3 regions of the Herbaspirillum sp. CAH-3 genome follow, and region 2 is predicted to be linked to each of the others. Evidence: predicted binding sites of a transcription regulator. Region 2 holds the regulator's gene; each other region holds the start of a gene.
What was found. Region 2 encodes FliA, which starts transcription of late flagellar genes. Its sites were predicted from a motif close to CTAAAGTTTNNNNNNNNNNNGCCGNTA; they were not measured.
Positions count from the first base shown of each region.

Region 1: FYB76_RS24805 (DUF5610 domain-containing protein) is a predicted target of FliA. The motif match lies at 5,060-5,086, and genes of this name have one in related genera.
Region 3: fliD (flagellar filament capping protein FliD) is a predicted target of FliA. The motif match lies at 5,809-5,835, and genes of this name have one in related genera.

Region 1 is NZ_VSWE01000026.1:8,152-18,358, forward strand. Features, by position in the region: gene FYB76_RS24790 (DsbC family protein) at 25-792, shown strand; gene pth (aminoacyl-tRNA hydrolase) at 867-1,445, opposite strand; gene FYB76_RS24800 (Tex family protein) at 1,688-4,039, shown strand; gene FYB76_RS24805 (DUF5610 domain-containing protein) at 4,206-4,961, opposite strand; gene FYB76_RS24810 (deoxyguanosinetriphosphate triphosphohydrolase) at 5,445-6,596, opposite strand; gene aroKB (bifunctional shikimate kinase/3-dehydroquinate synthase AroKB) at 6,598-8,397, opposite strand; gene pilQ (type IV pilus secretin PilQ) at 8,597-10,207, opposite strand, start outside.
Region 2 is NZ_VSWE01000001.1:517,878-528,084, reverse strand. Features, by position in the region: gene FYB76_RS02650 (flagellar basal body L-ring protein FlgH) at 1-288, opposite strand, end outside; gene flgG (flagellar basal-body rod protein FlgG) at 349-1,131, opposite strand; gene flgF (flagellar basal-body rod protein FlgF) at 1,197-1,934, opposite strand; gene flgE (flagellar hook protein FlgE) at 2,046-3,317, opposite strand; gene FYB76_RS02630 (flagellar hook assembly protein FlgD) at 3,357-4,079, opposite strand; gene flgC (flagellar basal body rod protein FlgC) at 4,105-4,509, opposite strand; gene flgB (flagellar basal body rod protein FlgB) at 4,516-4,944, opposite strand; gene flgA (flagellar basal body P-ring formation chaperone FlgA) at 5,176-5,913, shown strand; gene flgM (flagellar biosynthesis anti-sigma factor FlgM) at 6,137-6,457, shown strand; gene FYB76_RS02605 (flagella synthesis protein FlgN) at 6,489-6,947, shown strand; gene FYB76_RS02600 (RNA polymerase sigma factor FliA) at 7,053-7,790, opposite strand; gene FYB76_RS02595 (antiactivator of flagellar biosynthesis FleN protein) at 7,796-8,599, opposite strand; gene flhF (flagellar biosynthesis protein FlhF) at 8,634-10,118, opposite strand; gene flhA (flagellar biosynthesis protein FlhA) at 10,115-10,207, opposite strand, start outside.
Region 3 is NZ_VSWE01000008.1:93,990-104,196, forward strand. Features, by position in the region: gene FYB76_RS11835 (FAD-binding oxidoreductase) at 1-874, shown strand, start outside; gene FYB76_RS11840 (NAD-dependent succinate-semialdehyde dehydrogenase) at 949-2,445, shown strand; gene FYB76_RS11845 (GNAT family N-acetyltransferase) at 2,495-3,397, shown strand; gene FYB76_RS11850 (aspartate aminotransferase family protein) at 3,577-4,953, shown strand; gene FYB76_RS11855 (Lrp/AsnC family transcriptional regulator) at 5,097-5,591, shown strand; gene fliD (flagellar filament capping protein FliD) at 5,907-7,928, shown strand; gene FYB76_RS11865 (MaoC family dehydratase) at 8,088-8,543, shown strand; gene maiA (maleylacetoacetate isomerase) at 8,548-9,195, opposite strand; gene fahA (fumarylacetoacetase) at 9,221-10,207, opposite strand, start outside.

The DNA of each region.
Region 1 (10,207 bases), on a different contig from region 2:
CGTTTGATTTGAATCAGGACGAGTATGAAAAATTTTTTGACCGCAGGTGCGAGCTCCTTGCGCCATCTGAGCATGGCAGCCGTGCTGCTGGCTTCCACCGTCGTGGGCGTGAGCGCCCATGCGCAAGCCGAGGCCGCCGACAGCACCGAGGCCACCATCAAGAAGCTCATCGAGCCGCGCCTGGGCAAGGATGCCAAGGTCGATGCCGTCACCAAGACGCCCTATGCCGGCCTCTATGAAATCCAGATCGATGGCGACGTCATCTACACCGATGCCAAGGCCCAGTATCTCTTCATCGGCCGCGTGGTCGATTCGCAGACCTATCGCGACTACACCAAGGAAAAGATCGATTCGCTGAACCAGACGCCGTTCTCGGCCCTGCCGCTGGACAAGGCCATCAAGACCGTCAAGGGCAATGGCAAGCGCGTGATCGCCATCTTCGAGGATCCCAACTGCATCTACTGCAAGCGCCTGCACAAGTCCCTGCAGGAAGTGGACAACATCACCTACTACACCTTCCAGTACAACATCCTCTCGCCGGATTCCATCGTGAAGTCGCGCAACATCTGGTGCGCGCCCAATCCGAGCAAGGCATGGAACGAGTGGATGGTGAGCGGCAAGGAAGCACCGGCTGCTGCCGCCTCCTGCAACGCCCCGCATGAAGAGGTGCTGGCCCTGGGCAAGAAGCTCAAGGTCACCGGCACCCCGACCATCTTCTTTGCCGATGGCTCGCGCATTCCTGGCGCGGTCGATGCCAAGGGACTGGAGCAGAAGCTGTCTTCGCTGAAGTAAGCGGATCAAGAAAAAGGGCGTTCGCATGTCGAGCGCCCTTCGTTCATCTGCCTTAGATTTTCCCCTGCAGGGGATTACTTCCCGGTATGCAATTCCATCATGGCCTGTTCGAACTTGCCCTGCACCAGCAGGGGGATGACGTTCAGGCTCTTGTCCAGCGCCTCGTTGATCAGCGCCTGCTCTTCCTTGCGCGGTCGATGCAGCACGAAGTCGGCCACCGGCTGTTGCAGCCCCAGCGTGCGCGGATGGCCGATGCCCAGGCGCAGGCGCCAGTAATCCTGGGTGCCCAGGGCAGCGGTGATGTCCTTCAAGCCGTTGTGTCCGCCCGAGGAACCGCCTTTCTTGATCTTGGCCGCGCCCGGCGGCAGGTCCAGTTCGTCATGCACCACCAGCACTTCATCCGGATTGATCTTGTAGAAGCGCGCCAGTGCGCCGACCGACTGGCCGGAGCGGTTCATGTAGGTCTGCGGTTCCAGCAGCCAGACTTCGTTGCCGGTGATGCTGGTCTTGCCCGCCAGGGCGTTGAAACGCTGCTCGCGCGCCAGGCGCACCGGACCGGCGAGATTGTCGACCAGCCAGAAGCCGGCGTTGTGGCGGGTTTGTTCGTATTCCGGGCCGGGATTGCCGAGGCCGACGATGAGACGGATGGACATGATGCTAAAGGACGAGAACGCGCTATGCGAAAGCGTCGATTATCCCGGCTTTGCGGCTGCGCGTCCAATCCGCGCGCAGCCATGCAGGGGCCGATGAGGCCCGTGCCAAGGCACTTTGGCCTGTCATCGCACAATGTCAAGATTGGCTTGGCTGCCTGAATTGCGTATCATCCAACGCTTGTTTTTCTTCACTGCATAAACGCTTAACCGCTTATTTGCTCAACTGTTGACTGGGTTTCACCATGCTGCCTTCTATCGAACAACGACTCGCCCTCGAACTGGCCGCCAAGCCGGTTCAGGTCGCTGCCGCCATCGCCTTGCTGGACGAAGGTGCCACCGTTCCCTTCATCGCCCGCTACCGCAAGGAAGTCACCGGCGGCCTGGACGATGTCCAACTGCGTCTGCTGGAAGAACGCCTGCGTTACCTGCGCGAGCTGGAAAGCCGCCGCGCCGCGATCATCGCCTCCATCGAAGAGCAGGGCAAGATGACGCCCGTGCTGCTGGACGCCATCACGCACGCGGAAGACAAGACCCGCCTGGAAGACCTCTACCTGCCCTACAAGCCCAAGCGCCGCACCAAGGCCCAGATCGCCGCCGAAGCCGGCCTGACCGAGCTGGCCGATGCGCTCCTGAATGACCCGGCCCTGAACCCGGAAGAAGAAGCGGCCAAGTTCATCAAGCCCGCCTTCACCACCGACAACGGCGACAACCCCGGCGTGCCCGATACCAAGGCCGCCCTGGATGGCGCGCGCCAGATCCTCATGGAGCGTTTCTCGGAAGATGCCGAGCTGCTGCAAAGCCTGCGCGAATACCTCACCGAGCACGGCGTGGTCGAATCCAAGGTGATCGAGGGCAAGCAGGATGCCGGTGAAAAATTCGCCGACTATTTCGATTACTCCGAGACCTATTCCACCATCCCCTCGCACCGTGCGCTGGCGCTGTTCCGTGGCCGCCGCGAAGAGATGTTGAACGTCATCCTGCGCCTGGATACCGAGGAAGAGAAGCCGAAGTGGGATGCCCCGCACAATCCCTGCGAAGGTCGCATTGCTTCACGTTTCGGTGTGTCCAACAAGGGCCGTCCGGCCGACAAGTGGCTCTCCGACACGGTGCGCTGGGCCTGGCGCGTGAAAGTCTTCATGCACCTCGAAACCGAGCTGATGACCAACCTGCGCGAGAAGGCCGAGGCCGAAGCCATCAACGTCTTCGCCCGCAACCTGAAGGACCTGCTGCTGGCCGCACCGGCCGGCCCGCGTGCCACCATGGGCCTGGACCCGGGCCTGCGTACCGGCGTGAAGGTCGCCATCGTCGACGCCACCGGCAAGGTCGTGGCCACCGATACCATCTATCCGCACCAGCCGCGCAACGATTGGAATGGTTCGCTGCATACCCTGTCGCAACTGGCCGAGAAGCACAATGTCTCGCTGATCTCGATCGGCAACGGTACCGCCTCGCGTGAAACCGACAAGCTGGCCCAGGACCTCATCAAACTGCGTCCGGAACTCAAGCTCACCAAGATCGTGGTGTCCGAAGCGGGCGCATCGGTGTATTCGGCCTCCGAATTCGCCTCCAAGGAATTGCCTGACCTGGACGTGTCGCTGCGTGGTGCGGTCTCGATTGCGCGCCGCCTGCAGGATCCGCTGGCCGAGCTGGTCAAGATCGATCCCAAGTCCATCGGCGTGGGCCAATACCAGCACGACGTGAGCCAGTCGCAATTGGCGCGCTCGCTGGATGCCGTGGTTGAGGACTGCGTGAACGCGGTGGGCGTCGATGTGAACACCGCTTCCGCACCGCTGCTGGCGCGCGTCTCCGGGCTCAACGCCAGCGTGGCGCAGAGCATCGTGTCCTATCGGGATATGAAGGGTATGTTCAATTCCCGCGCCGCGCTGCGCGAGGTGCCGCGCCTGGGCGACAAGACCTTCGAACAAGCCGCCGGCTTCCTGCGCGTGATGAATGGCGAGAACCCGCTGGATGCCTCGGCGGTGCACCCGGAATCCTATCCGCTGGTGGAAAAGATCCTGGCCGACATCAAGAAGGATGTGAAGAGCGTGTTGGGCCAGACCTCGCTGTTGAAGGGCCTGTCGCCGGCCAAGTATGCCGATGAGAAGTTCGGTGTGCCCACCGTCACCGACATCCTGAAGGAGCTCGACAAGCCGGGCCGCGACCCGCGTCCGGAGTTCACCACGGCGACCTTCAAGGAAGGCGTGGAAGAGATCAAGGACCTGCGCGTGGACATGATCCTGGAAGGCGTGGTCACCAACGTGGCGGCCTTCGGTGCCTTCGTCGACATCGGCGTGCACCAGGATGGCCTGGTCCACATCTCGGCGCTGTCCAACAGCTACGTGAAGGATCCGCACACCGTGGTCAAGGCGGGCCAGGTGGTCAAGGTCAAGGTGCTGGAAGTGGACGAGAAGCGCAAGCGCATCGCCCTGACCATGCGCCTGAACGACACCGCGCCAGCCCCGGGCGCGCGCAACGAACAGCGCGGTGACCGCACCGATTCGCGCCGCCTGTCGCAACACCAGAACCAGCGCGGCCGTGAGCAGGCACCGGCCAACAATGCGATGGCGGCGGCGTTTGCGAAGTTGCGTGGGTGATGATTGTTTGTGATGTCGAGGGCCGTCTTCCTGGCGCCTTACGATGTCACGAAAAATAAGTAAAAAGAGGCCGGCTCCCTATGGAGCCAGCCTCTTTTTTATTAGTTTTATTGGTTCTATTAGTCTTATTGGTTTTTTGAAGATAAGCCTGCCTTGAAGGGGGCGATTACGCGCTGGTACTGATCCGCGTCTGGCTCACCGACACCGAAATGCTGACCGTCGTCTCGCTGGTCACCAGCGTACCGCCCTGGCCATCCGTATTGCCTTCGCTGCCCGCTCCATCCTCGCCTTCCTGCTTGCCACCCTTGACCTTGTTGATGAAGTCGCCCAGCGCCTTCTGTACCAGGTCATAGGTCTTGTCGATGTTGCTGGCAATATCGCCCTGCAGCACGTTGAGACTTTCCAGGATGCCGCGTGCTTCCTTGAAGCCCTGGTCGACGCCCTTGAAGATGAGGTTCATGTAATCGTCGATGTTGCCGGCGTCGTCCTTGTCCGGATTGTTCTTCTTGTAGAGATCGAACATGTTGGTGATGAAGGAGACAATGCGGCCGGCCGTCGCCTCGGGCGAATTGTCCTGGGTCGATGCGGTCTGGATGGCGTTGTCGCCGAGCTGCGGACGCAGGATGTCGTTGATGTTTTCGATGGCGGTCTTGTAGACCAGCGACAGCGGATCGTTCTGCGTCTGCAGCGACACCTCCAGCGAGGATTGCACGATGGACAGGTTGAACTGCGCCTTGGCACCGCTCACGGTGAGCAGGTTGGCTTGTTTGGCCTGGGTGATCTTGTCGCCGCTGCCGGACTCGCTTGCGGTGGCGGGCAGTTTGTCGTTCCCGGATGCTGCTGCCGAGGTCGACGAAGTGGAAGAGGGAGTAACGGGCAGCAGGGACTTGGTGTCCACGCCGTTGGTATTGCCGATAGCCATGACGGTCTCCTGAAAAAGAAAGGGGATCCGGGCATCAAGGGGGAGACGGATCCAGGGAAGCGGAAATGCGCACCATGCGCACTCACTCCATTGCTGCATAACGGCCCGTTCGACGCGGACTTGATATTGACAGGAATTTACACCTGTCAGTTTCTGGGGTGCTTCGTTGACAGGCCTGCATTGCACCCGCGCAATCTTTCGGAAATCCTTGCTGGAAGCGGGTTTGCGGCGATACCGTGCGTACCGCCGAAGGGCCTGCCAGGGGGCAGGCGATCAAGAAAAAATGTAACGAAATGTGCGCAAGGCGCTGGCAGCTGGATTTCAATTGCAGCGGGGTAATGAAATCGCACTGGCAGCGCGACAATGAGCGTGCAAGGATGAGCTCCTTGAAAACGCAGCGTCTCGACACGCCGCGTTCAGTGCGGGTCTTGCACCCGCACGACCTGCCTCATTACTCCATCACTCCATCACTCCATCACTCCATCACTCCATCACGAACAATCGCCGATGCTCGCGAATGGCATAGCGATCCGTCATGCCGGCGATGTAATCAGCAACCTTGCGCGCCTGCTTGTCGAGGCGCTGTGTTTCGTCGGTGATGCCCTTGACCTGATAGTCCGGCGGCAGCAGGCTGGGTTGGCCGATGAAAGCCTGGAACATCTCGGCGATGATGCGTCGCGCCTTGGCCGTCATGCGGTTGACCTGGTAATGGCGGTAGAGCTTCTCGCGCAGGAATTTCTTCAGCTCGGCCGCTTCGGCCGCCATGGCGTCGGAGAAGGCGATGAGCTGCGGTGCATTGCGCACATCCTCGATGTCGCGCGGGGCGATCTCGGCGATGCGGCTGCGCGAGGTCTGGTTCAGGTCGACGATGAGCGCATTGATCATCCGGCGCACGGTCTCATGGATGACGCGGCGGCCAGTGATGCCGGGATAGGCCTGTTCGACTTCGCGCAGGTGGCGTGCGAAGAAATCGACTTCGCTCATCAGCTCCATGGTCAGTAGTCCGGAGCGCAGGCCATCGTCGATGTCGTGGTTGTTGTAGGCGATCTCGTCGGCCAGGTTGGCCAGTTGCGCTTCCAGCGAAGGCTGCTTCTTTTCCAGGAAGCGCACGCCGATCTCGCCCAGCTGGCGGGCATTGTGCAGGGAGCAGTGCTTGAGGATGCCTTCGCGTGTCTCGAAGGTGAGGTTCAGGCCGTCGAAGGCAGCGTAGTGCTGCTCCAGCTCGTCGACCACGCGCAGGCTCTGCAGGTTGTGCTCGAAGCCGCCGTGATGCTTCATGCAGTGGTTCAGCTCATCCTGTCCGGCATGGCCGAAGGGCGTGTGGCCGAGGTCGTGGGCCAGCGAGATGGCTTCCACCAGGTCTTCGTTCAGTTGCAGGTTGCGCGCGCACGAGCGGGCGATCTGTGCGACTTCGATGCTGTGGGTCAGGCGGGTGCGGAACAGGTCGCCTTCATGATTGACGAAAACCTGCGTCTTGTATTCGAGCCGGCGAAAGGCGGTGGAGTGGACGATGCGGTCACGGTCGCGCTGGAATTGGCTGCGCGAGCCGGGTGGCGTTTCACTGAAGCGCCGGCCTCGCGAACTTGCCGAGTGGGCGGCATAGGGGGCGAGATGGTCGGGCGCTTCAGTGTGCATGTCATTCTCCGGTGCAGGCCGCCAGGGTTTGCAAGAGCAGCTCCTGCGGCGCGTTGGTAATCAGGGGGCTGCCCAGCGGCTTGATCAGGATGAACTTGATCGCACCGCCTTCGTTCTTCTTGTCCACTTCCATCAGGTCCAGCCAGCGTTCGGTGCCCAGGTTCGGGGCTACCGTCGGCAGGCCGGCAGCGGCGGTCACGGCGCGGATGCGGTCGCGCGTGGCGGCATCGATGTAGCCCAGGCGCTGTGACAGGTCGGCCGCCATCACCATGCCGCAACCGACCGCCTCGCCATGCAGCCACTGGCCGTAGCCCAGGCCATTCTCGATGGCATGGCCGAAGGTATGGCCGAAGTTGAGGATGGCGCGCAGGCCGCCTTCGCGTTCGTCCTGGCGCACCACCTCGGCCTTGATCTCGCAGGAGCGCTGGATCGCATAGGCCAGGGCGGCGTCATCCTTGGAGACCAGGCGCGCCATATTGGTTTCGATCCAGTCGAAGAAGGGCGCATCGATGATGGCGCCATGCTTGATGACTTCGGCAATGCCGGCTGCCAGTTCGCGCGGGGGCAGGGTGTGCAGGGTGGCGGTATCGGCGATGACGGCCTGCGGCTGGTAGAAGGCGCCGATCATGTTCTTGCCCAGCGGATGGTTGATGCCGGTCTTGCCGCCGACCGAGGAATCCACCTGCGACAACAAGGTCGTGGGCACTTGCACAAAGGGTACGCCGCGCATGTAGGAGGCCGCCGCGAAGCCGGTCAGGTCGCCGATCACGCCGCCACCCAGGGCGATGAGGGTGGTCTTGCGGTCGCACTTGTCGGCCAGCAGGCGATCGAAGATCTTCATCAGGCTGGCCCAGTTCTTCTCTTCCTCGCCATCGGGCAGCACGATCTCGGTGACCTGCTTGCCGGCCGCGCGCAGCGCTTGGGCCACCTTGTCCAGGTAGAGTGGACCGACCTTGTCGTTGGTGACGATGGCCACCCGCTTGCCCTTGACGTATTGCGGCAGCAGGGTGGCGTCATCCAGCAGGCCGCGGCCGATGTGGATGGGATAGCTGCGTTCGCCCAGGTCGACGTTGAGGGTGAGGGAGGCGATTGTGGTAGCGGCGGGAGCGGTGTTCGGGTTCATGCTGCGAAGTGTCGGTTCGGCGCTGGCGGCGCCATGGAAGATCTGGGTGGAATGACTGCGGGAAAGCGTGGTGCTGCCATCGGCGCCCTGGGTCAGGACGGCGCTGCTGGTCTCGAATACGACGGTTTCGTCAGGTTCCGGCTCGGGCTGCCAGGCCCCTTCCTTGGGTGAGAGTTCCAGGTGGCTGATGATGGTCTGCACCAGGAATTGCACATTGGGCCGGTTGGTCTCGACCACGAAATCGGCGACTTCGCGATAAAGCGGATCACGCTGGCGCGAAAGCTCTTCGAGCTTGCGGCGCGGGTCGGCGGTCTGCAGCAGCGGGCGGTTCTTGTCGCGCCCGGTGCGCTGCAGGATCTGGTTGATGCTGGCGCGCAAGTAGACGACAGTGCCGCCCTTTTTGAGATTCTCGCGATTCTCGGCACGCAGGACGGCGCCGCCGCCGGTGGCCAGCACGATGTCGGGCTGGGCCGCCAGCTCGCGGATGACTTCGGCTTCGCGGCGACGGAAGTTCTCCTCGCCCTCGATCTCGAAGATGACCGGGATGGTGGCGCCGGTCCGCGCTTCGATCTCGTGGTCCGAATCGACGAAACGCTTGTTCAGCTTTTTGGCCAGGGCCCGGCCTATGGTGGTCTTGCCGGCTCCCATCAGGCCGACAAGGAAGATGCTTCCCGTCATATCTAAGAATTCTGCGCTTTGCGCTACTGGCCAATGTCATGGCGCCGCACGTCTGCCGGCACGGTCGCCTGCCGCCCGGTGGACGGCTGTGTTGCCCGCTGCTGGCGGGCTTGCGCCCGGCGCCACGGGCCTGGAACAGCGATTTTACCGTTCTTTGCCCCGCCACCGGGGAAAATTCCCGTAGCCGGGGCCCCGCGGCTCAATACGGGCGCGGCGCGGCGACGATGCGCGGGGTCAGGAAGATCAGCAGTTCGGTCTTGTCCCGCACCTTGCTCTGGCTGCGAAACAGCGCCCCCAGCACCGGGATGTCGCCCAGCAGCGGTACCCGCGTCTCATGGTCATTGTCGGTCTGGGTGTAGATGCCGCCGATGACCACCGTGCCGCCATCCTCGACCTGGACCTTGGTCTTGATGTGCTTGGTATTGATGGCCAGCCCGCCCGGCGTGACGCTGCCCCGGCTGTCCTTGTTGACGTCCACCTCCAGGATCACGTTGCCGTCAGGGGTGATCTGGGGCGTGACTTCCAGCTTCAGGTTGGCTTTCTTGAAGGCGGTGGCGGTACTGCCGTTGCCGGCGGCTTGCTGGTAGGGAATTTCTTCCCCCTGCTCGATCAGCGCGACCTGCTGGTCGGCCGTGATCAGGCGCGGGCTGGAGACGATTTTGCCGCGCCCGTCGGCTTCCAGTGCCGACAATTCGATGTTGAGGAAGCGCTGGGCCGCCGCGTTGAAGAGGGTGAAGGCGAAGCTGCCGGGCGCGGCGCCGCCGAGGCTTTCGCTACGCAGGTTGAGGGCCGGTTCGCGCAAATAGAGGTCGGGCGTGGCTGGGGTCTGGCCGCTTTGCTCGCCGATGGCGGCATAGCCGTTGCCGATGGCCGTGCCGCGCGTGGTGGCGGCCAGGCCGAGCTTGACGCCGAGATTGCGTGAAAAGCTGTCATCGGCCTCGACGATGCGGGCTTCGATCAAGACCTGGCGCGAGGCCACATCGATGCGTTCGATCAGCTTGCGCACATTGGCCAGCACGGCCAGCGTGTCGGTGACCAGCAACTGGTTGGTGTGGCTGTCGATCATGGCGCTGCCCCGGCGCGAGAGCAGGGCATTGCGGCGGTTGGCCTGGGTGCTGCCGTCCTCGCCGATGCCCAGCGCCTTGCGCAGGGTGTCGGCGCGCTGGTAATTGAGCTGGAAGCTCTCGGCATGCAGGGGTTCGAGGTCGGCGATCATGGCCTTCTGCTCCAGTTCCAGGCGCTCGCGCGCCAGCATCTCGTCGCGCGGCGCGATCCACAGGACCTCGCCATGGCGGCGCATTTCCAGGCCCCTGGCCTGCAGGATCAGGTCCAGCACCTGGTCCCAGGGCAGGTCCTTCAGGCGCAGGCTCAACTGGCCGGTGACCGTATCGCTGGCCACGATGTTGACGCCGCTGTGTTCGGCCAGCACTTGCAGGGCGGTGCGCACCTCGATGTTCTGGAAGTTCAGGGAAAGCCGATGGCCTCCATAAGTCTTGCCCTCCTGCAAGCCCGCCCCGGTGCCGCCGCCGGAGCTGACCGGCAGCACATCGATCACCAGTCGGCGCCGGCTCTGGTAGGCGTGGTAGCGCCACTGGCCCTGCATTTCCAGCACCAGGCGTGCGCCCTCCTGGTGGGGAAGTGCACTGTACTGCGTGACCGGCGTGCCCAGCTGGCCGGTCTGCACCTGCCGCCGCAGGGGCAGTGGTACGGTGGCGCCGGCGATGTCGGCGATGAGGCGGCCGCCCAGCTGGCGTACCTGCACGGTCTGTTCGCTGCTGCCCAGTTCCACGGACAGGCGCGCCTCGCCCAG
Region 2 (10,207 bases):
CGAGGCTACTGCGCCCGTCTTGCTGGCCGAGCTGCCGGCGGACTTGCCGGCACTGGTCTTTTCGTTGATGACGATAGTGATGGTGTCCCCCACCAGGCGCGCACGGCGATCCTCCAGCAGGGGGCGGTATACCGCCGACTGGAAGATAGCACCGGAGGTCGGCGGCGCATAGGACGCCGGTTGCGGACGCGCCGTCTTGGGCCCGGTCACGATACTGTCCGGCACGGTGGTGCAAGCGGTGACGCTCAACACGCCCGCGATGGTGGCCAATTTCAGCATGCTCTTCATCATTGCCTCGTCCTTCTTCTGCTACCGACTGCCTTGTTCAAAAACCACTTCACGACTGCATTACAGCTGCGAAATCTTGGCCAGCATCTGGTCGGACGTAGTGATGGCCTTGCTGTTGATTTCGTAGGCGCGCTGGGTCTGGATCATGTTGACCAGCTCTTCCACCACGTTCACGTTGGAGGTCTCGACGTAACCCTGCCAGAGCGCACCGGCGCCGTTGGTGCCCGGGGTGTTCGGGTTCGGGGTGCCGGAAGCGGCGGTTTCCACGTACAGGTTCTCGCCACGGCTTTCCAGGCCAGCCGGGTTGATGAAGGTGGCGACCTGGATGGTGCCGATCTGGGTGGTGGCGGTCGAGCCGGCCTGCATGATCGAGACGGTGCCGTCACGGCCCACGCTGAGCTTGGTGGTGTTGAGCGGAATGGTGATCGGCGGCTGCAGGGTGTAGCCGCTGGAGGTCACCATCTGGCCCTGGCTGTCGGTCTGGAAGGAACCGTCGCGGGTATAGGCGGTGGTGCCGTCCGGCAGCAGGATCTGGAAGAAGCCATTGCCCTGGATCGCCAGGTCCTTGTCATTGTTGGTCTGGTTGACGTTGCCCTGGGTGAAGATGCGTTCGGTGGCCACCGGGCGCACGCCGGTACCGATCTGCAGCCCCGAGGGCAATTGCGTCTGCTGGGAGGACTGGGCACCAGGCTGGCGCACGGTCTGGTACAGCAGGTCTTCGAAGACGGCGCGCGAACGCTTGAAACCGTTGGTGCTGACGTTGGCCAGGTTGTTGGAGATCACGTCCAGTTGCGTCTGTTGCGCATCCAGGCCGGTCTTGGAAATCCACAGGGAACGAATCATTTGTTTCTCCGGTAATCAGCGCTTGCGCTGCAGGTGCATCGTTGAGGTCAGGTGCGTGGGCAGCATCAAGACAGCGAGAGGATCGAGGTCGCCTTGGTCGAGTCGCTTTCGGCGGTCTGGATCACTTTCATGTTCATTTCGAACTGGCGCGACAGGTTGATCATGTTGACCATCGCCTCCACCACATTCACATTGCTGCCTTCGAGCGCACCGCTGGCCAGGCGCACATTGGCATCGGGCTGGGCGGCACCGGTGATGGTACGGAACAGGCCGTCGTCGCCGCGTTTGAGGTTCTTTTCGTCCGGGTTGACCAGCTTGATGCGGCCCAGCACGTTGACCGCATTGGGAATGCCGTTGGTCGGGATCGACGACACCGTGCCGTCGGCCGCGATGGCCACGGTGGTATCGGGCGGAATGGTGATCGGACCGCCGTCACCCTGCACGGACTGGCCGTTCTGGGTCTGCAGGATGCCGTTCTCGTTGATCTTGAAACTGCCGTTGCGGGTGTAGGCTTCGCCGCCGTCGGCGGTCTGCACCGCGATCCAGCCACGGCCCTGCACCGCTACATCCAGCGCGCGGCCGGTATCCTGGATCGGACCCTGCGAGAAATCACTGCCTGCCGTGGAATCCACCACGAAGGCGCGCGTGGGCAAGCCCTCACCCACCACCGGTGCCGAACGGAAGGTATTCAATTGGGCGCGAAAACCCGTGGTCGTGGCATTGGCCAGGTTGTTGCTGGCGCTGGCTTGTTGCTCAAGCGTGTGCTTGGCGCCCGACATCGCTGTATAGACCAGACGATCCATATCACCCCTTAGTGGCGGCACCCATCCCTGGCACCCCCGGTTGAAACCGGCCGCCGGCGACGCCGGCAGCCTTGGAACAGGCGCGCCCTACGGCGCGCCGGATACAACTTGTTATCGCAGGCTGACCAGGGTCTGCAGCACGGTATCCTGCACCTTGATGGTCTGCGAGTTGGCCTGGTAGACACGCTGGGCCACGATCATGTTGACCAGCTCGGCAGTCAGGTCGACGTTGGAGTCTTCCACCGCGCGCGCCTGCAGGGTGCCGAAGGTACCCGTGGTCGGCTTGCCCACCAGCGGGCTGCCGGCCGCACCGGTGGCCTGGTAGAGGTTGTTGCCCAGCGGCTGCAGGCCATTCGGGTTGGCGAAGTTCACCAGCACCACGGTGCCCAGGTTCTTGGTCTGCTGGTTGCTGTAGGAACCGATGATGCTGCCGTCCTTGTCGATCGAGAAGCTCGACAGGGTACCTGGCGGCATGCCGTTCTGGCTTTGTGCCAGGTTCACGAAGGCCGAGCCGGTCTGGGTCGAGCCGGCGTAGGAGATGTTGATCGGGTTGGCGAACACGCCGCCGGCCTTGACCACCGTCCCCAGGGTGGCGGTGCTCAGCGTCAGGCCGGTGGTCGAGGTCAGCGCACCGGTGGCATCGAAGGTCATGGTGCCCACGGCCAAGGGAGCTGCAGGCGTACCGCTGGTCAGCGTGGTGCTGTCGACCTTGGCATAGACGGTCCAGGTCGTCGTCGGCGGCGTTCCGGTCGGTGCAGCCTTCGAGTAATAAGTCTGCACGCTGTACGGATTGCCCAGGCTGTCATAGATGGTGACGCCGGTCGAATTGTTGTAGGTGGTCGGATCGTTGGCGTTGAACACGGTCGTCGCAGGAATCGCGGTCACGCGGGAATCCAGGTTGACCTTGGTGGTGATGGTCGTGGTCGGGGTCGCCGGGATGGCCGAGGTATCGATCTGCAATGCAGTCGGATCACCACCCGATGCGCCCGCCGCCCAGCCCATCAGGTAGGCACCGTTCATGCTGGGGTTGACGATGTAGCCGTTCTTGTCCAGCTGGAACTGGCCATTGCGGCCGTACATCGGCGACTTGTTGTCCAGCGAAGCCGCCACCTGGAAGAAACCGTCACCATTGATGGCGATATCCAGCGGGTTGGCCGAAGAAGTGATGTTGCCCTGGGTGAACTGTTGCGCCACGTTGGCCACGGTCACGCCGATGCCCACCGGCGAATTGCCGGAGCGGTTCATGGAGTTGGCATACATGTCGGCAAACTGCGTCTGCGACTGCTTGAAACCCACCGTGCTGGCGTTGGACACGTTATTACCGATGACGTCCAGGCTCTTGGCTGCGCCGTTCAGTCCGCTCAGACCTTGCTGAAAACTCATGAGATATCCCCTTGTTCCGAATGTTGTCGGTAATGACGATTAAAGAATTTGCACCACGTCGGTCGGCTTGATGGTGCCGACATTGGTGACGTTGAGCTTGACGCCGTCCGACGCAGTCGAGACGCTGGAAACGGTACCGAACGACAAGGTCGACGCGGACACCGCAGTGCCATTGTTGGAGGCACTGACCGTGAAGGTGTAGTTGCCGTCGGCCACCTTGCCGCCGGTATCGTTGGAGCCATCCCAGATCACCGGCACCACGCCGGCCGCCTGGGTACCCAGGTCGGTGGTGTGGACCACGGCGCCGGTGGAATCCTTGATGGTAACCACCACCGAGGAGGCCGTTCCGGACAGGTTCACGCCGAACACCGCCTTCTGGCTGGTGGTTTCCTTGCCGTCGGCGTCTTTGGTCGTATCGCTGGTAAGCTGGATGCTGTTGCCCGGGGCCAGTACGCTGTGGCCGATCATGTTGGCCGTGGACAGCGCCTGCGAGGAATTGAGGTTGCTCATCAGCGTGGACAAGGAATTGTTCAGCTGGGAGATGCCCGAGACGGTCGAGAGCTGGGCCATCTGCGTGGTCAGCTGCGAGTTGTCCATCGGGTTGCTCGGATCCTGGTTCTTCATCTGCGCGATCAACAAGGTCAGGAAGCGGTTCTGGATCGCGTCCGGGCTGTTGTTGTCGAGGCTGGAAGAATTGCTGGTGGACGAGCTGCTGCTCGTACCATTCATTGCACTGAGCAGGTCATTGGAGACGATTGCCATGGTTCAGGTCCTGTTGACTGGCCGCTTATTGGCCGATGGTAAGGGTCTTGACGAGCATGGCCTTGGCCGTGTTCATCGTTTCCACGTTGGTCTGGTAAGAGCGCGAGGCCGAGATCATGTTGACCATTTCCTCGACCGGATTGACGTTGGGCATGGCCACGTAGCCATTGCCGTCGGCCATCGGATGCTTGGGGTCATAGACCAGCTTGGGCGGGGCCTGGTCCTCGACCACGGCCGCCACCTTCACACCGCTATCCTTGACGCTGCCCACCGGGATGGCTTCGAACACCACCTGCTTGGCCCGGTAGGGCGTGCCGTTGGGACTGGTCGCGCTGTCGGCGTTGGCGATGTTGCTGGCCGTGGCATTGAGGCGCTGGGACTGCGCGCTCATGGCCGAGCCCGCCACGTTGAAGATGTTGGAAAGAGACATGGTTTATCAACCCGGTTGGATGGCGTTCAACATGGCCTTGATCTGGCCGTTCACGGCGGTGACGCCGGCTTCATAACGGATGCCGTTGTCGACGAATTCATTGCGCTCCACATCCAGATCGACGGTATTGCCGTCCACGCTGCCCTGGGCCGGCGTGCGGTACTGCAGGGCCGTGCCGCCAATGCTGCCCGGCCCAGAGTCGGGCGCGGTGCCGGCCACGTGCGTGGCAGCGGTACGCTCCAGCTGCAGCGGCGGGATCGTGTTGGACTTGTTGTCCAGCGCATTCTTGAGCGCATCGGCAAAGTTGACGTCACGCGCCTTGTAGTTGGGCGTGTCCGCGTTGGCGATGTTGGACGCCAGCACCTGCTGGCGCTGGGCCCGCAGGTTCAGCGCCATCTCGTTGAAACGGAAATAATCGTCGAGCTTAGAGACCATCAGGTCCTCCGGAAGTACCGTCGCTGCGCCGCTCTCGCCTGCCGTTGCCGTGGCCGCTCGCGGACTGCGCCGATGATGGAATTACGTAGGCTTGATCATACGTTCGCACCACTAACTCTAAGGGGCGATAAAGAGAGAAAAGCCTCCCCTGTTTGCGCTTTTGACCTCGCGCGCGCGACGTACCATGGCTGCCAAGATTCGCCTATGCCCATCACGGGCAAGTTGCACAAAATGAAACACGTTTTCCGCGCCCTGCGCCGCACCTTCGCCGCCCTCGCCTTGCTGGGAGCGGGCTTGGGCGTGGTTGCGCCCGCCTTCTCCCAGAACGACCCCAACACGCCGCAAAAGCAGGACTTGCCAGCCTTGCAACAAGTGGCGGAGCAATTCCTCAAAGGCCAGACTTCCGGCCTGCCGGGCAGCGTCACGGTCACCGTCGATCCGGTGGATTCGCGCCTGACCCTGGCCGCCTGCCTGGAACCGCAAGCCTTCATGCCCAATGGCGGCCGCCTGTTCGGCCGCACCACGGTCGGCATCAAGTGCGTCGCGCCCTCCCCCTGGACCATCTATCTGCGCGCCAACGTTCAGGTGATCTCGGATTACCTGGTCGCGGCCGTCCCGCTGGCCCAGGGGCAAACCATCAGCGCCAGCGACATCACGCGTATTCGCGGTGACATGTCGGCCCTGCCCAGCGGGGTCATCACCGAGGAATCCCAGGTGGTCGGGCGCGTAGCCAACATGTCCCTGCGCGCCGGCACGCCGCTGCGCCTGGACGCCATCCGCAACCAGCGCGTGGTGCAGCAAGGCCAGGCGGTGCGGGTGGTGTCGATCGGCCCCGGCTTCCAGATTTCCACCGAGGCGCGCGCCCTGACCAATGCCAATGAAGGCCAGATGGCCCAGGCCCGGACGGCGGCCGGCCAGGTCGTCAGCGGCATCGCCAAGGCGGGTGGCATCCTGGAAATCAATTATTGAAGCGGGTACCGCCTGGCTATCGCGCTTTCTCTATTGATATGAAGCAATTTCCCACGGTGCGCGCTGGAGGCGGAACGCAGCGGCTCGCCCGGAGGGGAATGTGAAGAAATCTCCCGAAATCGGCGCATTTGAAGTGCGGGAATGTTAAAGTTTGCCCAGAACTGGTCGATAATCCATACGACAGGCGGGTGCGAAGCGCCCCCACCCTACAAGGAATACTGCCGTGAACGTTAACGACGCCCTCAAATCCGCTGCCCTCAACACCGAGCAGACGCAAACGCAGACCCGCAACAACGCCGCCACCGGCCCCGCCGCGGGCGACAGTGCGGCTGCCAAGGCTGCCACTTCCGACAGCGTGCGCTTGTCCAGCACCTATCAAGCGCTGGAAACCAAGGTCAATGGCGACAGCAGCGCCTTCAACAGCAAGAAAGTGGCCGAGATCAAGGCTGCCATTGCCAATGGCACCTTCCAGATCGATCCGGACAAGATCGCCGATGGCCTGATCGATACCGTCAAGAATCTCATCAGCGCCCGCCCGGCCTGATCGCCGTTCGCCTGCACCGAGGATCTTCCGCATGAATCCGGCCAGCCATCTCTCCCTGGAACACGCCGCCCTTTCGCGCCTGGTCGACAAGCTGAACCAGGAGCAAGCCTTGCTGACCGAGGCCACGGCTGAAGGCCTGACCGACATCATTTCCGAAAAAGCCAATATCGTGGCCGAGATGTCTACCCTGGCCGGCAACCGCCACGCGCTGCTGGGCAAGCTGGGTTACAGCGAAGATGAAGCCGGCATGCAAAAGTGGATGAATGAACACGCCAGCGAGGCCGACCGCGATATCTGGGCAGGCCTCTTCGAGCTGGCGCAGGATGCCAAGGAACTGAACCGCGTCAACGGCCTGTTGATCGGCAAGAAACTCTCCATCAACCAGAGTGCCCTGACCATCCTGCAAGGCAAGACCGGCACCGGCAATTTCTACGGCCCGGATGGCCAGAACAGCATCAAATCCTCCGGCCGGCGTCTGGGCGTGGTGTAAGGTTTCCCTGCACGCCTGCTGAGTTGCATCCGAACAACAAAAAGCCCGGCATTGCCGGGCTTTGTCGTTGCTGGGTCCGAAAATGCGCCCTGCGCGCAAGCATCGTCAGGCCACCCCGCTCCATGAATGTTCGCGCAGATAAGAGCGCATGCGCGAGATCGCCTGGCTGTGCAGCTGGCACACCCGGGATTCGGACACGCCCATGACGGCACCGATTTCCTTCAGGTTCATTTCCTGCTCGTAGTACAGGGCCATGAGCAGCTGCTCGCGCTCGGGCAAGGCCTTGATCGAATCCACCACCGCTTCCCGGAAACCGCCTTCGATCAGGCTCTGCAGCGGATCATCCTCGCCCTGGCCGGCCTGGTAGCGGTCCAGGAAGTGCTCATGGCCGCCATCGTCGTCGTGGAAATCCTCGTAATAGATCAACTGGTGGCCGCCGCAATCGGCGAGCAACGCCTGGTATTCGGTCAGGCTGATCTTCATGTGCTGGGCTACTTCCGCCTCCTGCGGCTGGCGGCCCAGCTGCTGCAGCAGGCTCTGCATGGCCTCTTCCACCTTGCGGGCATTCTGGCGGATGCTGCGCGGCAGCCAGTCGCTGCTGCGCAGTTCGTCCAGCATGGCGCCCCGGATACGCTGCACGGCATAGGTCTCGAACTGCGCGCCATGGGTTTCTTCGTAGCGGTTGACGGCGTCGAGCAGCCCCATCATGCCGGCCTGGATCAGGTCGTCCACCTCTACGCTGGGGGGCAGCTTGGCCTTGAGCTGATGCGCCAGTTTCTTGACCAGCGGCGCATGCTGCTCCAGCACGTCGTTCTTGCCCTTCTTTCCCTTGACGTTATACATGCACGTCACACTCCCAGACTGGCACCGTCGGTGGCCATGCCGTATGCGCTGCGCGCCGCATCCGGACCTTCCGTGAAGCGCTTGGACAAGCGCTGGAATGCCAGCGCGGCACCGGCGAAAGGAAACACGTCCATCACCGCCCGGCCCTGCCCGGTAGCGCGGCGAATATGATCGTCAGCCGGGATGGCGCCGATGAAATTCAACTGGGCGGCCAGATAACGGCTGGCCGCCTGGGCCATGTTGGCGTAGACGGTACGGGCTTCGGCTTCGGTGGCATCGTTGACGATGAGACTGAAGGGACGGCGGCCGATCCGGTCGCTCAGGCTCTTCAGGAGCACATAGGCGGATTTGATCGACGAGGCCGTGGTCGACACCTGGATCACGATCTCGCCCATTTCCATGGTCGGCACCGGCAGCGACAGGTCACGCGCCAGCACGCCATTGACCAGGGTGATCTCGGCCTGCTCGATGAGGCTGTCGAAGATCTCGGCCAGACGGCCTGCATGGGGATCGGTCGCCGACGGGACAGTGCGGCGAGCGATGCGCGCCATCGAAAAACCTTCCGGCAAGCGCCGCGTGGCTTCCACCATGGGGCGCTCCATGCGCGCCACTTCCTGCAGGGTCGCCACATCGTGACGCAAGCCGATACGGGTCAGCAAGCCGGTCGTGGCGACGTCGCCATCGACCACCAGCACACTGTGCTTGGCCTGGGACAAGGACGCTGCCAGATTGATGAGCATCGCACTCTTTTCCTCTTCTCCCAGCACGGAGAAGAAGGTGAACAGCCTGGGCACCGGGCGCTCCAGCATCCGGCGCAGGCCAGCTGCCTGGTCGATATCGTAACTAGCCAAAGCTCACCTCACGCAGTCCGCGGTCATTCATGGACATGGCAGTAGGTCCGATCACGCCCGGCAACTCACCCTCCTGGAATTCGAAAGGGGCAGTTTCGCGCTTCTGCTTGAAGGCACGATCGGCCAGGTAGAGCTTGTTGGCCACGTGCAGGTCTTCGGGCACGCGCTGGCCGTTGGCCACGTAATGCAGGTTGAGCTTGTGGCGGATCACCACGTCCAGCACGTTGCCGATGGTGGCGGCTTCGTCCAGCTTGGTGATGATGCAGCCGGCCAGGCCCGAACTCGAATAAGCATGCACCACTTCGTTCAAGGTACCGCCGGTGGCGGTGGCGTTCAGGCACAGCAGGCGCTTGATATCCACGCCGGCACCGGCCAGCATGGCGTCCTGCTCGGCCACCATCTGGTCGCGCTGGCCCACGCCGGCGGTATCGATCAGCACGGTGTGCTTGCCCTTCAACTCCTCCAGGGCGATGCGCAGGTCGGTCTCATCCTTGACCGAGTGCACCATCACGCCCAGGATCTTGCCGTAGATGCGCAGTTGTTCGTAGCCGCCGATACGGTAGCCATCGGTGGTGATCAAGGCCAGCTTGCCGGAGCCGTGGCGCATCACGCAACGTGCTGCCAGCTTGGCAGTGGTGGTGGTCTTGCCCACGCCGGTGGGGCCGACCAGGGCGAAGACGCCGCCGTTTTCCAGCAGTTCGTTTTCGTTGGCCAGGGTATTGAGGTTGCGTGCCAGCACCGACTTGACCCAGAACATGATGTCCTGCGACTTGGAGTTGGCCGGCAGGTTTTCGGTAATCAGGCGCGACAGGCTGGCCGAGAAACCGGCCGCCAGCATTTCTTTCAGGACGATGCCTTTGAGCGGATCGCGCTTTTGCGTGCCACCCCAGGAAATCTCGGCCAGCTGGGTTTCCAGCACGCCGCGCATGGAGCGGATCTCGCTCATGACTTCCGACAGGATTTCGTCGTAATCCTTGCCATCGAATTCAGGCAGGGCCGAACGCGGACGCATTTCCTGGTCGCCCGACTCCTGCGCCTGCTGTGCCGAGGCGGCACGGGCGGCATCCTGTTCCGCGCGGCGGCTGCGCCAGACACGGGCATCGCTGGCCGGGGCGGCTTCGGCTGCACGAACCGGTGCGCGGCCATGGGCCGGCTGGTCCAGCAAGGGCGCGTTCTCGGGACGCACCGCGCGGGCCGGCTGCTGGGCCAGCGGCGAGGACAACAGCGCCGGACGCTTGGCCTGCGCAGCCGGCGCGCCGGACTGCTGCTGCAAGGAAGCCGCCTGCACACGGCCGTTGGGGTCGCGCGCACCGGTCGGCGCCACCAGGGTGGTCATGTCCTCGTTGGCCATGGCCAGGATCTCCACCCCATCTGGAATATTGCGGTTGGAGAGAATGACGGCATCCGGGCCAAGCGCCTCGCGAACCTGGCGCCAGGCCTCGCGAGAAGAATTGGCGATAAATTTCTTGACGTTCATGCTTGCCCTCCAACTAGGCTGGTAACTTTAATCGTTTTCGACTCGGGTACTTCAGCGTGCGACAGCACGCGCAACTGCGGCATGGCGCG
Region 3 (10,207 bases), on a different contig from region 2:
CGACCGCCTCATCGCCGATGGCGTGGACAGCGACGTGGAGATCCTGGATGCCGCACGCGTGCGCGCCGAGGTGCAAAGCGAGCGCTTCCACGGCGGCCTGCTCTACAAGCGCAGCGGCCAGATGCACATGGGCCGCTTCGCCTGGGGCCTGGCCACGGCGGCCGAACGCCACGGCGCGGCCATCCATACCGGCACCGAAGTGCGACGCCTGGAACGCATCGGCAACACCCACGCGCATCGCGTCCACACCGCGCGCGGCACCATCACGGCCAAGCAGGTGCTGCTGGCCACCGGCGCCAGCCGCCACGGTGCCTATGGCAGCTTCGGCTGGCTGCGCCGGCGCATCGTGCCCATCGGCAGCTTCATCGTGGTGACCGAACCGCTGGGGGCCGAGCGCGCCGCTACCATGCTGGCCAAGCAGCGCACTTACACGACGGTGGCCAACATCCACCACTATTTCCGCATGACGCCCGATACCCGCCTGGTCTTTGGCGGACGGGCGCGCTTCGCGATTTCCAGCCCGCAGTCCGATGCGGCCAGCGGCGAGATCCTGCGCCAGAGCCTGCACGAGACCTTCCCGCAGCTGGGCCAGGTACGCCTGGATTACTGCTGGGGCGGCCTGGTCGACATGACCCGCGACCGTCTGCCGCAGGCCGGCCAACGCGACGGGCTGTATTACTCCATGGGCTATAGCGGCCACGGCACTCAGATGTCGGTGCACATGGGACAGTGCATGGCACAGGTCATGGCCGGTGACGAGTTGGCCAACCCCTGGCGCGAACGCGAATGGCCGGCCATCCCCGGTCACTTCGGGCCGCCATGGTTCCTGCCGGTGATCGGCCTGTATTACCAGCTCAAGGACAAACTGGCTTGATGGCGTGATGGCGCGCCGCTGGCTGCATTAACTTTTACTGAATGCTCGTTGATAGTTGCATTAACTTTTGCTGAATGCTCACCATGACCTCTCTGACTCTGACTCTGCAACGCCAGGACCTGATGCCCGGCACCCAACTGATCGGCGCCGAGTGGCGCGCTGCGGCCGACGGCCGTGTGCTGGAGGTGACCGACCCGGCCACCGGCCAGGTGTTCGCCACCGTCCCTGACGGCAGTGCTGCCGATGCCCGCGCCGCCGTCGATGCGGCGGTGGCCGCCTTCCCGGCCTGGCGTGCCACGCCGGCCAAGCAGCGCGCCGCCATCATCAAGCGCTGGAACGACCTGCTGCTGGCGCACCAGGAAGACCTGGGCCGCCTGATCTCGCGCGAACAGGGCAAGCCCCTGGCCGAGGCCAAGGGTGAAGTGGCCTATGCCGCCAGCTACGTGGAATGGTTCGGCGAAGAAGCCACGCGCGCCAACGGCGACATCATCCCGGCACCGGTCACCGGCCGCCGCATGATGGCCTTGAAGGAACCGGTGGGGGTAGTGGCGGCCATCACGCCGTGGAATTTCCCGGCCGCGATGATTGCCCGCAAGATCGCGCCGGCCCTGGCCGCCGGCTGCACCGTGGTGTGCAAGCCGGCCGAGGATACGCCGCTGACTTCGCTGGCGCTGATCCGCCTGGCGCTGGAAGCAGGCGTGCCGGCTGGCGTCATCAACATCGTGACCGCCTCGCGCGAACGCACCCCGGAAGTGGTCGACGTGTGGCTGGCCGACGGACGCGTGCGCAAGATCAGCTTCACCGGATCGACCGCCGTGGGCAAGCACCTGGCGCGCCATTCGGCCGATACCTTGAAGAAGCTTTCGCTGGAACTGGGTGGCAATGCGCCCTTCATCGTCTTTGACGATGCCGATGTGGACGCCGCCATCGATGGCGTGATGGCCGCCAAGTTCCGCAATGGCGGCCAGACCTGCGTGAGCCCCAACCGCATCTACGTGCAGGAGAAGGTCTATGAGAACTTCGTGGCCAAGCTCGGTGCGCGCGTGGCGGCACTGAAGGTCGGCCCGGCTACTGATCCGGCTTCGCAGATCGGCCCCATGATCAACGCCCGCGCCATCGCCAAGATCGACCAGCACGTGCGCGATGCCATCGGGCGTGGTGCGCGCGTGATCACCGGCGGCAAGCGCCTGCAGGGTCCGGGCTTCGAGAGCGACAATTACTATGCCCCGACGGTACTGGCCAACGTCACCGGCGAGATGCAGTGCAGCTGCGAAGAGACCTTCGGACCGGTGGCACCCATTACCCGCTTCGCGACGGAAGAGGAAGTGATTGCCGCTGCCAATGCCACGCCCTTTGGCCTGGCTGCGTATTTCTATTCGACCGATGTGCGCCGCATCCATCGCGTCACCGACGCGCTGGAGAGCGGTATCGTGGGCGTCAATGAGGGTGCGCTGGCCGCTGAAGCCGCGCCCTTCGGCGGCGTCAAGGAATCCGGTTATGGCCGCGAAGGCTCGGTGCATGGCCTGGATGACTACCTGCACACCAAATACGTTTGCCAGGGCCAGCTCTGAGCCATCCCCGGCCTTGCTGTCCCTCTCACTGAAACCAACAGGAGCCCCCATGCCCGCGCTGTCCAACCACCAGCCCGAGACCGCCCGCGAGCCCTTGCCCGACTTGCTCTTGCGGCCGATTGCAACGGATGACCTGGGCCACTGCCACCGGCTGTCGCTGCGCTTCAAGTGGCCGCACCGGCTGGAAGACTGGAATTTCCTGCTGCAGATGGGGCAAGGCTACCTGCTGGAAAACACGGCATCGGATGCCCCGCTGCGCACGGTGGGCAGCGTGGTCTGCACCACCTATGGCGAGCACCACGCGGTCATTGGCATGTTGCTGGTGCAAGCCGAATTGCAGCGGCGCGGCCTGGGACGGCGGCTCATGCAGCACGCCGCCAGCCAGGTCAATGGCCGCAGCCTCATCGTCAATGCCACGGCTGCCGGCATGCCGCTCTACAAGCAACTGGGTTTCGTGCAGCAGGATGTGCTGCACCAGTTCCAGGGGTCCTCGGCGCAACCGGTGCTGGTCTCGCTGCCACCGGGCGAGCGCGTGCGGCCGATGGGCAAGAATGACGTGCATCGCCTGCTGGAACTGGATGCCCAAGCCACCGGCATGGATCGCAGCAAGCTGCTGCTGGCATTGCTGGAGATATCCGAAGGCGTGGCACTGGACCGCGATGGCGAGATGCTGGGCTTTGCGCTGGTGCGCCGCTTCGGCCATGGGCGCGTGATCGGGCCGGTGGTGGCGCCGGACGCGGAACGTGCCAAGGGATTGATCGCGCACTGGATCAATACCTATTCGGATTCGTTCATCCGCATCGACGTATTCGAATCGAGCGGCTTGCCGGCCTGGTTCGACAAGCTGGGCCTGACCTGCGTGGACCACGTCACGCGCATGTGCAAGGGTGAAGCACCGGCGCGCGATGCGGGCATGCAGCTGTTCTCCATCGTCAACCAGGCGCTGGGCTGAGGTGCTCGCGCTGCTGCCGCAGAAAATGCCGCAGCAGCGCGCAAAACCCATGAAGATGCTTTTTCAGGCCCGCATCTTGCGCATCGGCTGCGAGGCCAGGGGCATAGGATAGAACACATGCCGGTTGTGCCGTTTGCCTGCACGGCCTTGTTCAACGCATCTTCAGCGAGTCCCTCTCTATGCAAACTTCCGCCCTGGCCGCGCTTGACCGCAGCCACCTGATCCACCCTGTTGCCAGCTTCCGCGAGCATGAAGAGCTGGGCCCCATCATCCTCAAGTCCGGCCAGGGCGCCTACCTGACCGATCACCAGGACAAGCAGTTGCTGGATGCTTTCTCGGGACTGTGGTGCGTCAATACCGGCTATGGCCAGGAGAGCGTGATCCGTGCGGCCACCGAGCAGATGCAGCGCCTGCCGTACGCCACCGGCTATTTCCACTTCGCTTCGGAACCGGCCATCCTGCTGGCCAAGAAGCTGGTGGACATCAGCCCGGCGTCGCTGAAACACGTGTATTTCACGCTGGGCGGCTCCGATGCGGTGGATGCCGCCATTCGCTACATCACGCACTATCACAACTCCATCGGCAAGCCGGCCAAGAAGCATTTCATCTCGCTGCAACGTGGTTATCACGGTTCGTCCTCGGTGGGCGCGGGCCTGACCGCACTGCCCAATTTCCATTACCACTTCAACCTGCCGCTGCCGACCCAGCATTACCTGCCCTCGCCTTATCCCTACCGCAGCGAGCTGCAGGGCGATGAAGCCATCATTGCGGCCTCGGTGCAATCGCTGCGCGACAAGGTCGACGAACTGGGCGCGGACAATGTCGCCGCCTTCTTCTGCGAACCGATCCAGGGTTCCGGGGGCGTGGTGGTGCCGCCCAAGGGCTGGTTGAAAGGCATGCAGCTGGCCTGCAACCAGCTTGACATCCTGTTCGTGGTGGATGAGGTCATCACTGGTTTCGGCCGCACCGGCCCGATGTTCGCCTGCCTGGACGAAGACGTGCAGCCCGACCTGATGACCATGGCCAAGGGCTTGACCGCCGGCTATGCGCCTATGGGCGCGGTGATGATGTCGGACCGCGTCTACAACGGCATTGCCGATGGCGCGCCGATGAGCACCGTGGTCGGCCATGGCCAGACCTACTCGGCCCATCCGGTCAGCGCGGCGGTGGCGCTGGAGGTCCTGCGGCTGTATGAAGAAGGTGGCCTGCTGGAAAACGGCCGGCGCTTGGAACCGGTCTTCGCCGGCGGCCTGCGCGCCCTGCTCGACCATCCGCTGGTGGGCGATGCCCGCAGCCGTGGCCTGCTGGGTGCGCTGGAACTGGTGGCCGACAAGCAGACCAAGGCCCGCTTTGCGCCCGAGCTGAAACTGCATGACCGCATCTTCCAGGTGGCCTATCGCCACGGCCTGGTGTTCCGCGCGTTCGGCGACAACATCCTCGGCTTTGCGCCTGCGCTGTGCTACACGCAAGAGGATTTCGCGCTGATGTTTGCGCGCCTGCGGGCCATCCTGGACGAGGTGCTGGCCCAACCCGAGGTGCGCGCGGCCTTGCGCTGAGCACACCATCGCGAGCAATGCCCCCTGCCCGATGGGGAAATCACGGCAGGAGGGGTTAAAATGCCCTGCTACATCCCGCCGGCTCTCCCTGTGCACGCCATGCCAGGAGCGTCGGCGGGCTGAGTCGAATAACCCGAGGCAACATGATGACTAACGGCGCGTTGAAACTGGACCGGATCGATCTGAGGATTTTGTGTCACCTGCAGCAGAATAGCCGCATTACCAATGTGATCCTGGCCGACGCCGTCGGCCTCTCCCCCAGCCCCTGCCTGATCCGCGTCAAGCGCCTGGAAAAGGCCGGCTACATCAGCGGCTATGGCGCCTATATCCGGCTGGAGAAGCTGGCCGATGTCCAGATCGTGTTTACCGAAGTGACGCTCTCGGACCATCGCCGCGAAGACTTCGCCAAGTTCGAGGCCACCATCCGCAATGTCGATGAGATCATCGAATGCCACCTGGTCAGCGGTGGCTATGACTACCTGCTCAAGTTCATGACCCGCAGCGTGGTGCATTACCAGAGCGTGATCGAGTCGCTGCTGGAACAGAACCTGCGCATCGAGAAGTATTTCAGCTACATCGTCATCAAGTCGCCCTTCATCAAGCATCACTATCCGCTGGAAAAGTTCATCCAGACCTGAGACGGCCCGCGCCCCTGCCCGCCGGGCAGGGCTGCCGTCCTGCTTTCCTGAAATATCCTTCATATCGCCCCGCAGGCAGTGCCAACTGGGCTTTCCGGGCTGCACGGGTCCGGCCGAATCTTTACATTTCAGCATCGTGGCAAGCCCGGATTGCGGCTTCTCCATCGAATCTCCACAAAAATCCCCTGAAAACGCCATTTCTTGTCAGCAAACTGCCCTTTACTTTTGTAAAGACCTGCCGTTAACCTTCACGGGTCACTGACATTGCGTCAGTTTCCCGAAAGATAAGAAAATCATCATCATCCAGGGGTCAAGATGGCAACTTCCACGGGGACGATCTCGACATCGGCCGGTCCGTTAGACGTATCGACGTTGGTCAACCAGCTCATTGCAGTCGAAAGCAAGTCCAAGCTCACACCGCTGAAGACCAAGGAGAGCGGGTTCAATACGCTCATTTCCGCCTATGGTTCGCTGAAAAATGCGCTGTCGAGCTACCAGAGCGCGCTCAAGACCATGACGGCGGCCAGCTTCAGCGCCCAGAAGACCACGGTGGCCAATGCCGGTACCGGCACCAACCTGACCACCGATCCGTTCACGGCCGATGCCAACAGTGACGATTCGACCAAGGTCCTGGCACAGAAGCTCAAATCCGGCGGCTACGCCAGCGGCACCACTTTCAATGCCGGCGACTCGATTGCCATCAAGGTCGGCACCAATCCGCCCACCTTCATCACGCTGCAGGCCAACGCCACCCTGGCTGGCGTGCGCGACGCCATCAATGCTTCCAAGGCGGGCGTGACGGCTTCCATCGTCACCGATGGCAGCGGCGACCACCTGGTGATGGAATCCAATACCGGCGGCACCGCCAACACCATCAAGGTCACGGCCAACAATTCGCTCTCGGGGCTGAGCTATGACCCCACCGTGGCCGGCTCGGTGACCCAGATCCAGGCCCCGCGCGATGCCACCAAGGCGGCGGCCGGCAAGTACAGCATCGGCGTGAGCCAGCTGGCGCAGGCGGTCAAGGTCAGCTCGGCCGGCATCGCACCGGGCACCACGTTCGACAATGGCGTGCTGGCCATCAAGACCGGCAACGGTTCGACCACGCTGATCCAGCCCAAGACCAACACCCTGGCCGGCGTGCGTGACGCCATCAATGCCAGCGACGCGGGCGTCAATGCGGCCATCGTCAGCGACGGCACCAATGACCACCTGGTCCTGACCGCCAAGGACAGCGGTGCGGCCAACAACCTGCGGGTGAGTGGCACGGGCAATTTCTCCGTGTTCAACTTCGACCCCAGCGGCACCGTCACCACCACCGGCGTGGCGACCAACCAGACCTACGCCAGCGGCAGCCTGGCGCTGCAGGTGGGCAACAAGTCCTTCACGATCACCCCGACCGACCTGGACGGCAGTGGCGCCATTGGCTTGAACGACGTGATGAAGGCCATCAACGACGCCAATACGGGCGTGACCGCCAGCATCAGCAATGACGGCAGCAAGGACCACCTGGTGCTCACCCCCACCGGCACGGACGCCATCAAACTGGTCGGCAGCAATGACTATGCGGACCTCTCCGGCAGCAGCATGGGGCAACTGGCCAAGGCACAGGATGCCAAGCTGACCATCGATGGCGTGGCCGTGACCAGCACCAGCAACAAGGTCAGCAACGCGATCTCGGGCGTGACCCTGAACCTGGCCAAGGTCACCACCTCGGCCGACAATTTCACGCTCTCCATTGCCAATGACACCAGCGGGCTCTCGACGGCGGCCAACACGTTCGTCACCGCCTACAACAACCTGGCCAAGGCCATCACCAACCTGACCAAGCAGACCCCGTCCACCACCAAGGGCCAGGCCAGTACCGGCTCCCCGCTGGCCGCCGAGTCCTCGGTGCTGAACATGATGACGCAGATCCGCAGCACCATGCTGGGGGCGCTGGGGGATGATGGCGGCATGAATCTCTCGCAGGTCGGCATTGCCTTCCAGAAGGATGGCACGCTGGCGCTGGACGCCGCCAAGCTGACCACGGCCGGCAACAAGGATTTCGACGCGGTCAGCAAGCTCTTCACCGGTACCTCGGGCGTGGTGCCCAAGCTGCAGAAGGTGCTCGATGGCATCCTCAGTGACAGCGGCACGCTGGCCAGCAAGACCAAGGGCCTGCAGGACAGCCTCAAGATCGTGACCGACCAGCAGACGGCGGCCAATGCTCGGCTGCAAAACCTGAAGGACAACTACACCAACCAGTTCAACCGGCTCAACATCACGCTGGCGACGATGCAGTCGCGGCAGAGCTATCTGACGCAGCAGCTGGCGAAGTTGTCCAAGTCGTCCTGATCACGTTGAGCACAGGTCCGCATGCGCGGACATCCATGCAAAAGGCCGCAGCGATTTCCCGCTGCGGCCTTTTGTTTTACGGACTGTCGTTATACTGTGACCATATCTGGCTTGCCGAAGAGCAGGCCTGAATCCGATAACAATGAACAGGGAGACTCAGTGACCACCCTCAACTACCTCGATGACTTCCAACCCGGCCAGGTATTGCGCTCGCCGGGCACGCTCGCCGTGAGCGCCGAAGAGATCAAGCAGTTCGCCCAACAATACGATCCCCAACCCTTCCATCTCGACGAAGCGGCGGCGCAGCAGACTTTCTTCCGCGGCCTGGCCGCCAGCGGCTGGCATACCGCCGCGCTGACCATGCGCCTGCTGGTCGATACCCTGCACATCCAGGGCGGCATCATCGGTGCCGGCTTTGATGAATTCCGCTGGCCCCGTCCGACTCGCCCGGGCGACGTGCTGCGCCTGGAAGCCGAAGTGCTGGGCATCAAGACCTCGCAATCCAAGCCGCAGCAGGGTTTCCTCAACCACCGCGTGACCACCTACAACCAGCACGACGAAGCCGTGCTCATCATGACCGGCAACCTGCTGGTGCCGCGCCGCAGCCCGGTCTGAACGCTCAGGCGGCGTCAGGCTGCTGCGCCGGATGCGCCTGCTCGAAAGCGGGCAGCGCATTGCAGGCAGCCTCGATGGCACACAGCGTCGGGTACGGTGCCATGTCCACGTCGAAACGGCGCGCGTTGAAGATCTGCGGAATCAGGAAGCAGTCAGCCATGGTCGGGGCGTCGCCCACGCAGAAGTGTCCGCGCGTGGTGTCGGCCGCCAGTTGCTGTTCCAGCGCCGTGAAACCGAGCTTGATCCAGTGCTGGATCCACGCCGTCTTCTGCGCCTCATCCACGGCAAGCGTGTGCTTGAGATAACGCAGCACGCGCAGGTTGTTCAGCGGATGGATTTCACAGGCGATGGCCAGCGACAGTTCGCGGATATGCGCCCGCGCGAATGCATCACCCGGCAGCAGCGATGGCGTCGGATAGCGCTCGTCCAGATACTCCAGCATCGCCATCGATTGCGTGAGCAGCTTGCCCTGGTCGGCCAGCACCGGGACCAGCGCATGCGGATTCAACTGCGTGAAGGCGGGCAGCAATTGCTCGCCGCCCTGGTTCAACAAATGCACGGCCGCCGTTTCATAAGCCACGCCTTTGATGTTCAGGGCGATACGCACGCGATAGGAGGCCGAGCTGCGGAAATAGCTGTAGAGGGTAGTCATGCGCTTGCTTCCTAAAAAAATCAGATCAAGCCAGGCTGCGCGCAGGCAACACGGTGCCGGCCGCTTCACCGAAACCGATATTGGGCAAGCCATCGCGACGAGCCACGGCACGCAGGATGATGGTATCGCCATCTTCCAGGAAGACGCGCTTCTCGCCATTGGCCAGGTTCAGGGGGGCCTTGCCGCCACCGCTCAGTTCCAGCAGTGAACCGGCCTGGTCCGGTGCCGGACCGGACAAGGTCCCCGAACCGAAGAAGTCACCCGGCCGCAGGTTGCAACCATTGACGGTGTGATGCGTGACCAGCTGCGCCACGGTCCAGTAGGCATCCCGGTAGTTGCCCAGCGAGAGGCGCTGCGGCGCGCTGCCCGCTTCACGCATGGCAGCGGTCTGGATCAGCACTTCCAGTTCGATGTCAAAAGCACCGCTCTCGCGCAGGGTCGGTGCATCCAGGTAAGGCAGCGGTTGCGGGTCGTCCGCCGGGCGCGTCCATGCGCAACGGTACGGCGCCAGTGCTTCCAGCGTGACGATCCAGGGCGAGATGGTGGAGGCAAAGCTCTTGGAGAGGAAGGGGCCCAGCGGCTGGTATTCCCAGGCCTGCACATCGCGTGCGGACCAGTCGTTGAGCAGGCAGAGGCCAAACACCTTGTCCTCAGCCTGCGCCATCGGCACCGGCTCGCCCAGGGCATTGCCGCCGCCGATGAAGATGCCCAGCTCCAGTTCGTAATCCAGTCGCTTGCAGGGACCGAAGGTGGGCAAGTCCGCGTCGGGGGCCTTGGTCTGGCCCACCGGACGACGGAACTGCTGGTCCGAGATCGCGATGGAAGACGCACGGCCGTGATAGCCGATCGGCACCCACTTGTAGTTGGGCAGCAGCGGATTGTCCGGACGGAACAGCTTGCCTATCGTGGTGGCGTGGTGGATCGATGTGTAGAAGTCGGTGTAGTCGCCGATCACGGCCGGCACATCGTATTCGGCCTGGGCCTGAGGCACCAGGCAGGCGGCCAGCTCGGT